Linked DNA regions of Alloalcanivorax dieselolei B5. The main gene of each other region encodes a partner of the protein of the gene in region 2 in a complex. Links are inferred from orthologs where the notes say so. Each region holds a gene or a part of one and is shown on either strand. Other genes may lie near its edges.

The links.
Region 1: the proteins of xseA (region 2) and B5T_RS04265 are in contact, whole or in part, in a cryo-EM structure (PDB 8TXR), measured with the Escherichia coli proteins. The link is inferred for Alloalcanivorax dieselolei B5 from one-to-one orthologs.

What each region holds. Positions count from the first base shown.
Region 1 is NC_018691.1:924,469-928,742, reverse strand. What follows is about bases 1-2,666. They hold B5T_RS04265 (exodeoxyribonuclease VII small subunit), read left to right. Parts: upstream 1-1,048; coding sequence 1,049-1,285; downstream 1,286-2,666. Other genes in these bases: dxs (1-deoxy-D-xylulose-5-phosphate synthase), read left to right, coding at 2,277-2,666; B5T_RS04260 (polyprenyl synthetase family protein), read left to right, coding at 1,275-2,177; B5T_RS04270 (hypothetical protein), read right to left, coding at 264-611; B5T_RS04275 (response regulator transcription factor), read left to right, coding at 1-257. Outside these bases: more of dxs, read left to right, coding at 2,667-4,199. UniProt on the Escherichia coli protein: Bidirectionally degrades single-stranded DNA into large acid-insoluble oligonucleotides, which are then degraded further into small acid-soluble oligonucleotides.
Region 2 is NC_018691.1:1,289,286-1,295,429, reverse strand. Bases 1-2,804 are described here. They hold xseA (exodeoxyribonuclease VII large subunit), read left to right. Parts: upstream 1-628; coding sequence 629-1,981; downstream 1,982-2,804. Other genes in these bases: B5T_RS05915 (ATP-binding protein), read right to left, coding at 1,947-2,804; guaB (IMP dehydrogenase), read right to left, coding at 1-398. In the rest of the region: more of B5T_RS05915, read right to left, coding at 2,805-3,833; B5T_RS05910 (type 1 periplasmic-binding domain-containing protein), read right to left, coding at 3,830-4,684; B5T_RS23720 (TonB-dependent receptor plug domain-containing protein), read right to left, coding at 4,779-6,144. UniProt on the Escherichia coli protein: Bidirectionally degrades single-stranded DNA into large acid-insoluble oligonucleotides, which are then degraded further into small acid-soluble oligonucleotides.

The DNA.
Region 1 (4,274 bases), 370 kb from region 2 along the record:
GTCAGCCGATCAAGCTGACACACCAGGAATACCGGCTGGCCTTTCTGCTGTTCAGCAATCTTGGCCGCCCATTGGCCCGAGCGTATCTATACGAGTATGTCTGGGGTAAAGACGAGCAGTTCTCGTCACGCACACTGGATGTACATATCTACCGTGTCCGCCGCAAGCTGGGGCTGACCCCGGAACACGGCTGGCAGCTCAATGCTGTATACGGCTATGGTTATCGCCTGCAGGAAGCCGATCCCTCCGCCGCTTAGGGCCTGTCAGCCCTGGGACAGTGGCAAGCCGCTGCCTTCCCACTCCGTGTACACCAGCACCGACCCGCCCGTCGTCAGCGCCCGCTCGAACGCGTCACGCACCGCCGGCCGGGCCTGGTGCAGTTGCCCTTCGATGAGAACCCCATCCCGGGCAACGAGAACCTCGCCCCACCCATGTTCCCTGGCCACCCGTTCCATGCGCGAATAATCGTGGTACCCACAAAGACGATATTGGCGGGAGAACACCATCAGCGGCTGCCAGGCCCCCACCCTCTTGTCTTGCGCCTCCTCACCAGCAGCGAGAGCACAACCAATGAACACATGGATCTCGTAGGTGGAATTGGCGCCCACCATCGCTCTGTCCCCTCTTTTATTATTGTTTGCTGTCGGCCGGGCCGACTTTCCTATCGAAAGGGAACGGCGGAGGGAAATAAACCACCCGAATTAAGGGGACAGAAAAAAAGCCTGGAATGACCCGAATGAACCGGCCTCTGCGGTCCAGAGAAGAGGGAATTGAGGTGAGACGAGCGGGGAGAAAGAGCCCCCGCCGGTACCGCAAGCGAGACGCCATAGGGAAAGGAGATCAGAGGAAGAAGCGGCTTGCGGCGGCCAGCGGGCATTTCACTATAGGCGCCCCACCAAAACCTCGGAAGCCCCCTGTTAGACCTATTTGGAATCAATGGCGTCTGCTCATTCCCACCCCCCCGATTCTCCGCGGCACCAGGCTCCGCGCCACCGATTGACCCGGCCTGGCGCCTCCGTTAACGTTGCGCCGCCCACGGAGGAAAACGATGGCCAAGCAAGTCCCGCAATTGGAAGAATCCCTGGATAACCTGGAAGCCCTGGTGGAACGCATGGAATCCGGCGAGATGACCCTGGAAGAGTCTCTGCGCGCTTTCGAGGAAGGGGTAAAACTCACCCGCCAGTGCCAACAGGCGCTGTCCCGGGCCGAGCAGAAAGTACAGATCCTGCTGGAACAGGATCCGGACGCCGAACCGGCCCCCTTCGAGGCCCCCGATGGCCAGTGACAAACCGGGCCTGGGCCCTTTCGCCGACGACACCCGCGCCCGCCTGGAGCAGGCTCTGCTCATCTATTTGCCGCAACCCGCCGACAGCGATGCGCCACGCCTCGCCGAGGCCATGCGCTACGCTGCCCTGGCCGGCGGCAAACGGATTCGTCCCTTGCTGGTGTACGCCGCCTGCCAGTTGAGCGGCGGCACGCCGGAACAGGCCGATGTCCCCGCCACGGCAGTGGAACTGATCCACACTTATTCGCTGGTACACGATGATCTGCCGGCCATGGACGACGACGACCTGCGCCGCGGCCAGCCCACCTGTCACCGCGCCTTCGACGAGGCCACCGCTATTCTGGCCGGCGACACTCTGCTCACGCTGGCGTTCGAACTGCTTGGCGGCGCCGGCGATTATCCCGCCGCCACCCGGGCCGGCATGGTGCGCACCCTGGCCGGGGCCGCCGGGGCCGCCGGCATGGCAGGGGGCCAGATGCAGGATATGGAGGCCGAGGGCCGCCTGCAGCAGGTCAGTGCCCTGGAACGCATGCATTACCTGAAGACCGGCCGCCTGATTACCGCCAGTCTGCACCTGGGTTATCTGGCGGCGAACCGCCCGGATCCGGCCCTGGAGCGGGCTCTGCTGGCTTTCGGCGACGCCATCGGCCTGGCGTTTCAGATTCAGGACGACATCCTTGATGTCACCGTGGATACCGCGCATCTGGGCAAGCCCAGCGGCTCGGATGAAAAACAAGGTAAAAGCACCTTCCCCGCCCTGATCGGTCTGGAGGCCAGCCGCGAACGGGCCCAAACCCTTTGCCAGCAGGCCCGCGAGCACTTGCAAAGCCACGGAGAAGCGGCCCGCCCTCTACTCGATCTGGCCGATTATATCGTCCGCCGCGGTCACTGACGGGGTTGCCTCAACCCCGCTATAATGACGTTTTCCGCACCCGCCCGGCCTTGGCCGGCCGCCGGCGGCGGAACATCGCAGCTCCGTTCAGAGGCAGTTATGCCAAAGACCTTTACCGACATCCCGCTCACCCGCCCGGCCACGCCGCTGCTGGACAGCATCCACGCTCCGGCGGATTTGCGCCGGCTGGCACCGCACCGGCTCGAGCAGCTGGTGGACGAACTGCGTGCCTACCTGTTGTTCGCGGTGGGCCGCAGCGGCGGCCACTTCGGCGCCGGCCTCGGCGTGGTGGAGCTGACCGTGGCACTGCATTATCTGTTTGATACGCCCCATGATCGCCTGGTATGGGACGTCGGCCATCAGTGTTATCCGCACAAGATTCTCACCGGGCGCCGCGAAGCACTGACCAGTATCCGTCAGCGGCATGGCCTGTCCGGCTTTCCCAAGCGTAGCGAATCCCCCTATGACACCTTCGGCGTGGGCCATTCATCCACCTCGGTCAGCGCCGCCCTGGGCATGGCTCTGGGCGCCCGCCAGGGGGACAAGGACCGGCGTACCGTGGCGGTGATCGGCGATGGCGCCATGACCGCCGGGCAGGCGTTCGAGGCTCTCAGCCACGCCGCCCACACCCGCGCCAATCTGCTGGTCATCCTCAACGACAACACCATGTCCATCGGCCACAACGTGGGCGGTCTGGCCAACTATTTCGCCCGCATCTGGGCCTCCAAGACCTATATCGCGCTGCGCGAAGGGGGCAAGAAAGTGCTGTCGGCGATGCCGGCGGCCTGGGATTTCGTGCGTCGCACCGAGGAGAGCATGAAGAACATGGTGAGCCCGGACATGCTGTTCGAGGCCATCGGTTTCAACTACATCGGCCCCATCGACGGCCACGACCTGGACGAGCTCACCGCCACCCTGGAGAACATGCGTGACCTGGAAGGGCCGCAGCTTCTGCACGTGTACACCACCAAGGGCAAGGGCTTCGCTCCCGCCGAGGCGGACCCGGTGGGCTATCACGCGCTCAACAAGATCGAGCCCAAAGCCAAGGTGGAAGTGGCCAAACCGGCCAAGGCCAAAGGCCCGAAATACCAGGACGTGTTTGGCCAGTGGCTGTGCGACATGGCCGAGCGCGATCCACGGGTGGTGGGAATTACCCCGGCCATGTGCGAGGGCTCGGGCATGGTGGCGTTCCGTGACCGTTTCCCGGACCGCTATCACGACGTGGCGATCTGCGAACAGCACGCGGTAACACTGGGCGCCGGTCTCGCCTGCGAAGGCCAGAAACCGGTAGTGGCGATCTACTCCACCTTCCTGCAACGGGGCTACGACCAGTTGATCCACGATGTCGCCCTGCAGGATCTGGATGTGACGTTTGGCCTGGATCGCGCCGGCATCGTTGGTGAGGATGGCGCCACCCACGGCGGTGTTTTCGACCTGGCCTACCTGCGCACCGTACCCAACATGGTGATCGCCGCGCCCAGCGATGAAAACGAATGCCGGCAACTGCTCTACACCGCCTGGCTGCACCAGGGACCGGCGGCGGTCCGCTATCCCCGCGGCACCGGCCCCGGCGCCATTATTGAAGACAACATGACACCGTTGCCACTGGGCAAAAGCCGGGTGCTGCGGGAAGGCAAGGGACCGGTGACGATTTTGTCCTTCGGTGCTCTGGGCGAAGCTGCCCGCGAGGCGGGCGAGGCCCTGGACGCCACTGTTCTCGACATGCGCTGGGTCAAGCCGCTGGACCGCGACGCGATCCTCGGCGCGGCCACCAGCCACACCCTGCTGGTCACCCTGGAAGATCATCAACGCATGGGCGGTGCCGGCTCCGCGGTGAATGAGCTGCTCATGGATGAAGGCGTGGTAATGCCGGTGCTGAATCTGGCGCTACCGGACGAATTCGTCCACCACGGCAAGCGGGAAGCGCTGCTGGCCGACCACGGCCTGGATGCCGCCGGGGTCGAGCGTCAGATTCGGGACCGTTTGCAGCGACTGGACGCGGCCCTGCCCAATCGGGCGTAAACGGGGCATTCGCTGCCAACAGAAGGGGCTACGGAGCCGCTGTAGGAGCTTGCCTGCAAGCGAATATCCCAACGC
Region 2 (6,144 bases):
ACGATGCCCACCACCTGCTCGCCTTCCACCACCGGCACACCGGAAATGTTGTTGGCTTCGGTGAGACGCAGCAGCTCCGCCACGGTGGCATCCGGGCTGATGGTGATCGGATCCTTCACCACGCCGGATTCGTATTTCTTCACCGCGCGCACCTGACGGGCCTGGTCCTCCAGCGGCATGCTCTTGTGCAGGATACCGATGCCACCTTCCTGGGCCATGGTAATGGCCAGCCGGTGTTCGGTAACGGTGTCCATGGCGGCGGAGACCAGCGGGATATTCAGTTCGATTTCCCGCGTCAGGCGCGACTTGAGGGACACATCCTTGGGCAGTACATCCGAGTGGGCAGGCAGGAGCAGAACGTCGTCAAACGTCAGGGCTTCTTGGGCAATTCTGAGCATATTGCACCGTGGGAGCTGGGGGAGATTCGGCCTGGCCGAAGATGCCGGGCGGCACCGGACGGTCATGGGGCGCCGCCACGTCAAACCGGACCAAAGGCTCCGTTAAATTAAGCGGGGCATTATACGGTATGGCGGTCCTTCGCGGCAATCGGGGATCGCGGTGGATAACGCCCCTGTCCTGTGGGAAGCAACGCTTGCGACGACGGCGGGGGGCGCTTACATTGCGCGACATGACTTCATCACGCACCGAACCCTATTCCATCAGCCGTCTCAATCTGGAAGCCCAGGGACTGCTGGAAGGCAGTTTCCCGCTGATCTGGTTGCAGGGGGAGCTGTCCAATCTGTCCCGTCCCCGTTCCGGCCATTGGTATTTCAGCCTCAAGGACGATCGCGCCCAGGTCAACGGCGCCATGTTCCGCAATCGCAATCAGTTGCTACGCTTCCAGCCCCGAGATGGCCAGCAAGTGTTGGTGCGCGCCCGGGTCACGTTGTATGTGCCGCGTGGCGGTTTCCAGCTGGTGGTGGAGCACATGGAAGAGGCCGGCGAAGGGGCGCTGCGGGCACAGTTCGAGGCGCTCAAGGCGAAACTGGAGGCGGAAGGGCTGTTCGCCAGCGAACGCAAACGCCCCCTGCCCCGCTGGCCACGCCGCATCGGCGTGATCACCAGCCCCAGCGGCGCGGCGGTGCGCGATGTGGTGCAGGTGCTGACACGCCGCTGTCCCGGCATTCCGGTGCTGGTCTACCCGGCGGCGGTACAGGGCGATGAAGCACCAATGCAGCTGCGCCGGGCACTGGACCTGGCGGTGCGCCGGGCGGATTGCGACGTGCTGATAATCGGCCGTGGCGGCGGTTCGCTGGAGGATCTGTGGGCGTTCAATGATGAAGCCCTGGTGCGGGCGGTGGCGGCTTGCCCGATTCCCATCGTCTCGGCGGTGGGCCATGAGGTGGATGTGGCGCTGACCGATTTCGCCGCTGATTTGCGCGCGCCCACGCCGTCGGCGGCGGCGGAGCTGGTGAGCCCGGATGGCGAGGCGATTCTGGCGCGGCTGGATCAGTTGCAGCGCCGCCAGCACCGGGCGGTGGCGGGCACGCTGCAATACCGACGTCAGCGGCTGAGCCAGCTGGCCCACCGGCTGCAATTGCGCCACCCGCAACGGGAGCTGGAGCAGCGCCGGCAACAGGTGGACGAATACCAGGCCCGTCTGCAACGGGCGCTGCAACACAAGCAGACGCTGCTGCAGGCGCGACTGGATCGCTTGAAAGGACGGGTGATGCAGCAGTCCCCGCTTCAGCGGCTGGCGCTGCAGCGGCAACGTCTGCTGGGCCTGCAACGGCGGCTGCCGGTGCCGCTGCTGCACCAGCGCAGCCAGTTGCAGCAGCGGCTCACCGGGCTGGGCCGGCGGCTGCACACCGCCAGCCCGCTGGCAACGCTGGACCGGGGTTATTCGCTGACGCTGGCCGAGGGCCAACCGCTGCGTTCGGTGCAAACGCTGCGGGAAGGCCAGACCGTGGAAACGCGGCTGGCGGACGGCCGCTTCGAATCTAAAGTCACCCGGCTTCCGCCGTCTTCAGATAACGACTGAGCAATTTCGCCAGCAATTGCCGGCGGTAGGGTTTGGCCAGGTGGTCGTCCATGCCCGAGGCGAGGCAGCGTTCCCGTTCCTCTCCCAGGGCGTTGGCGGTGAGCGCGATGATCGGCACCGGCGAGCGGCCCGCCGCCCGTTCCCAGCGCCGGATCGCCCGGGTCGCTTCCAGACCGTCCATCACCGGCATTTGCACGTCCATCAGCACCACATCGAAGTTTTCCCCCTGGATGGTGTTGAGCGCGGTTTCGCCGTCGCCACAGCTGACCACTTCCAGCCCCAGATTTTCCAGCATGCGCGCCGCCACCATGCGGTTGACCAGGTTGTCTTCCACCAGCAGGGCGCGGCCGCGCAGGTGGCCGTCATCGATACGCGGGCCGTCGCTGGCCTGCTCCCCGGCGGCCCGGGCACGCACGCGCAACCGCAGGGTGAAGCAACTGCCCTCCCCGGCCCGGCTTTTGACGGCCAGATCGCCGCCGAGCATCTCCGCCAGGCGCCGGGCGATGGCCAGCCCCAGGCCGGTGCCACCGTAACGGCGTGACGGCGACGCGTCCAGCTGCGAGAACGCCACGAACAGGCGGTCGCGCTGGGCGTCGGAGATACCGATGCCGGTGTCGGTGACGGACAGCGACAGGTTCATCAGGCCGTGCTCGTCGGCGGAGGCCTGGATGGTCACCCGCACCCCGCCCTGCTCGGTGAATTTCACCGCGTTGGAGATCAGGTTGCTGAGAATCTGCCGCAGCCGCGTGGGGTCGGAATACAGGTCATAACCTTCCAGTTGCTCCAGCCCTTCCAGTTCCAGGTACAGGCCTTTGTGGCGGGCCACGTAGCGAAAAGTGCCGATGCAGTTTTCCAGTAGCGGGCCGGGGGCGAAGAAGGTCTGATCGATGTCCATGCGCCCGGCTTCGATGCGCGAGAAATCGAGGATGTCGTTGATCACTTCCAGCAAGTGGCCGGTGGATTCCAGCGCCGCCTGGGTGTACTCGCGCTGCTCCTCGTTCTGCCGGGTGGTTTCCAGCAGTTGCAGCATGCCGAGCACGCCATTCATGGGGGTGCGCAGTTCATGGCTCATCATCGCCAGGAAATCGGTTTTCGCCTGGCTGGCCTGCTGCGCGCTGCGATGGGCCTGCCGCAATTCCCCCATGGCCCGTTGCTGATCGGCACGGGCGCGCTCCAGACCGGAGGCCAGTTCGTTGATGTCCCGTTGCAGGTCCGACAGCTCCCCCTGCAGATGGTGGTCGCCGCGGGCGCGGTAATCACCGCCGCGAATCACCCGCACCAGGCCGGACAGATAGGACAGCGGCTCGGCGATGCGGCGGGCCAGATAACCGGCGCACACCAGGCCCACCATCATCGCCAACAAGGCCGGCACCAGGCTGGCGGCGAGGATCTCCTTTTGCCGCGCCGCCAGCAGTTCCGGAGCCAGCCCCAGCACCACTTCGCCGACCCGGTCTCCGGGATCCACATAACGCTCGGTTTCAGAGGCGGACAGCGGCTGCCGATAGATGCCGGCGCGGAATTCCAGCAGTCCGCCGCGCCCGTCGCTGGTGGCCCGGCCTTCGCTCAATAGCACCTGGCCGGTCTCGTCACGGAACGCCACGTAATAGACGTCCGGACGCTGCAGCGCCATGTTGGCGTGACGGCGCAGCTCCGAAGTGTTGCCGGAGAGCACCCCGTACTCGGCGGCGGCGGCCAGCTGGCGGGCCAGGAAGCCGCCCAGTTCGCGCACTTCGTTGTCGGCGTCCTGCAGGCGCTGCCAGGTGAGTGTCACCAGCACCAGAACCAGCATGATCAGCGCCGGTATCACACCGAGCCAGCGCAGCTGCCGGCGAATCCCCCCCTGGGCCATCATGGCTGTTCCTCCCATTTTCGTTGTAACGCCCGGGGTTCCCAAAGCGGCAGGTTATAGGCGCGTGCCACGTGCTCATTGACGCTGATGCTGCTGTCCTCGACAAAATCCGGCAACGGCCAGTGCCCTTGTTGCCGCCATTGGTGGAGCCAGCGCAATGTTTGCCGTGCCAACGCCGGCAAAGAGGGATGGACACTGGCGACACTGCCGGCGTTGACGAAACCCTGGCCGGGCCCGACCACGGGCACTCGTTGGCGGTAGCCGGAGAGTAAAATGAGTTTGGCGGTGCCGGCGTTGAACAGCGTCTCGTCTTCCGGCAGTAACAGCAAATCCCATTGCGGCAAGTGCCTTCTCAACAGCGGTCCGATACCGGCGGCGGAGGAAACCGACACCCAATCCAGTTGCAGGGCAGCGGTGGCCGCCGAAGGCAGTGGCTGCCAGGCACTGTCGGGGCCATACAAAACGCCAACGCGGCTGACACCGGGAAAGAGGATTTCGATCAGGCGCAACTGCTGCTCCAGCGCCACCCCACTCAGGATCGCACTGCACTGGCAGTTCCGGCGTCTGGCCTCATCGACCACCGCCGGCGGCACCGAAACGCCAAGCACCGGCCCGCCCTCCTCCACGGCGCGCCGAAACGGACCGGCGCCCAACGCCAGGGTTACGTCGGCGCCGCTCTCCACCAGACTCCAGGACAGCAGCGGCGGCACCTGCTCCAGGGCCAGCAGAAAGGCGCCGCGCTGCTGCGGCTGGTCGCTGATCACGCGCACCCGCAACGGATCGTCGGCCGCCGCCGACAGGGAATATAACGCGAGGGTTGCGAGCAGAATCCGGGCCTTCCTTGACCAGCGCACGCTCAGTGACCTCCCCGCGGTGCGACACCGATCCGCTCCCCGCCGGTTAAGGCGAAGAGTCGGACGTTATGGAAAAGGCGTCGCTCCGTCATAATCAGAACCGCAAAGCCAGGGTTAACCAGAATCGTTCATCGGCCCGGTAGCGATTCTCCGTGAACACCACCGGCTCGTTTTCCAGGAAGTGCTGCACCAGCAGGCGGGCCTCCAGATGGGTGGGGCCCAGGGCACGGCGATAAGCCAGTTGCAGGTCCAGGCGTTCGTACGGGTGATTGTTGTAGTCCCGCGCCAGGTAATAACCGCTGGAAAGCCACCAGTTCCGCAGAGCGTGCCATTCCCACAGGGCGCTGCCGCTGTCGCGGGCGGCGAAGCGTAATTCCGTGTCACGGTTGCTGCGGGTATGGATGTGGGCGCCGCTGAGACGCAACCAGTGACGCGCACCGGGCCGCCAGCTAAGCTGCGCTTCGGTGCCGCGGTGGGTGACCTTGCCGCTGTTGTCGGCGTCGAAATTCACCGGACTGATGGGGCCGCTGATCAGATCCCAGAGTTCTTCCTGGAAATAACGCAGGTCCAGTTCCATCTCACCGAAGTGGCCGTAGTAGCCCCATTCCCGGGAGCGGATGCGTTCCGGTTTGAGATTGCCATCGGCCTGTTCGCTGACGAAGAAGTAAGCCGGATCCCAACCCAGCCAGTCCGCGGTGCGGTCGCCGAAAGGCCCGTTGAGCCGGCTGATCGGCGCGTTGGAATGGGCCTGGTCCTCGTAGATGTCCGGCGAGCGCAGGCCGCGGGCGTACACCCAGCGCAAATGGTGCCCGGGCATCAATCGCCAGGACAGACCGACGCGTGGCGTGAAATGCTCGCCGTTGAGGTCATCGTATTCCCAGTACCCGCCCAGATTGGCGGTGAGTCGGGACAACGGCTTCAGCGCCAGATTGGCGAAAGCACGGCGGCTGACGTTATCGGCGGTCCCGCTGAGGTAGGTTTGCGAGCTGCCCCGGTCGTAGCGAAGATTGAGTCCCGCCACCAGCCGCGCCCACTGGCTGATCTGAACGGTATCCTGAATCTCCAGATCGTAGCGATGCTCGTGCACATCGAGGTAGCTGGTGCCACAAAAACGGTCGGCGCCGCTACTGAGCAAGGCGGCGTAGCGCTGCCGCACCGCCGGGTCGGCGGAGGCGGCGGACAGCGTGGCGTCGATATCACCCTCGTTGGCCCAATACAGATCCCGCATTTCCCGGGAGAAAAACAACCCGCCACCGGCACCGTGCTGCCCGGTAAGCGGGTCGAAATAGCACATGCTCAGCGGCAGTTTTTCATCGGAATACTGGGCGTAACCCGAAACTTTCAGTTGGTGCCAGTCGGACAGCTGGCGTTCCCACACCATGCCGGCGAAGGCGCTGTCGTCGCGCTGTATCGCCAACCCCTGATAGTCGCCCAGCCCGCGCAGACTGCTTTCCGGCGCC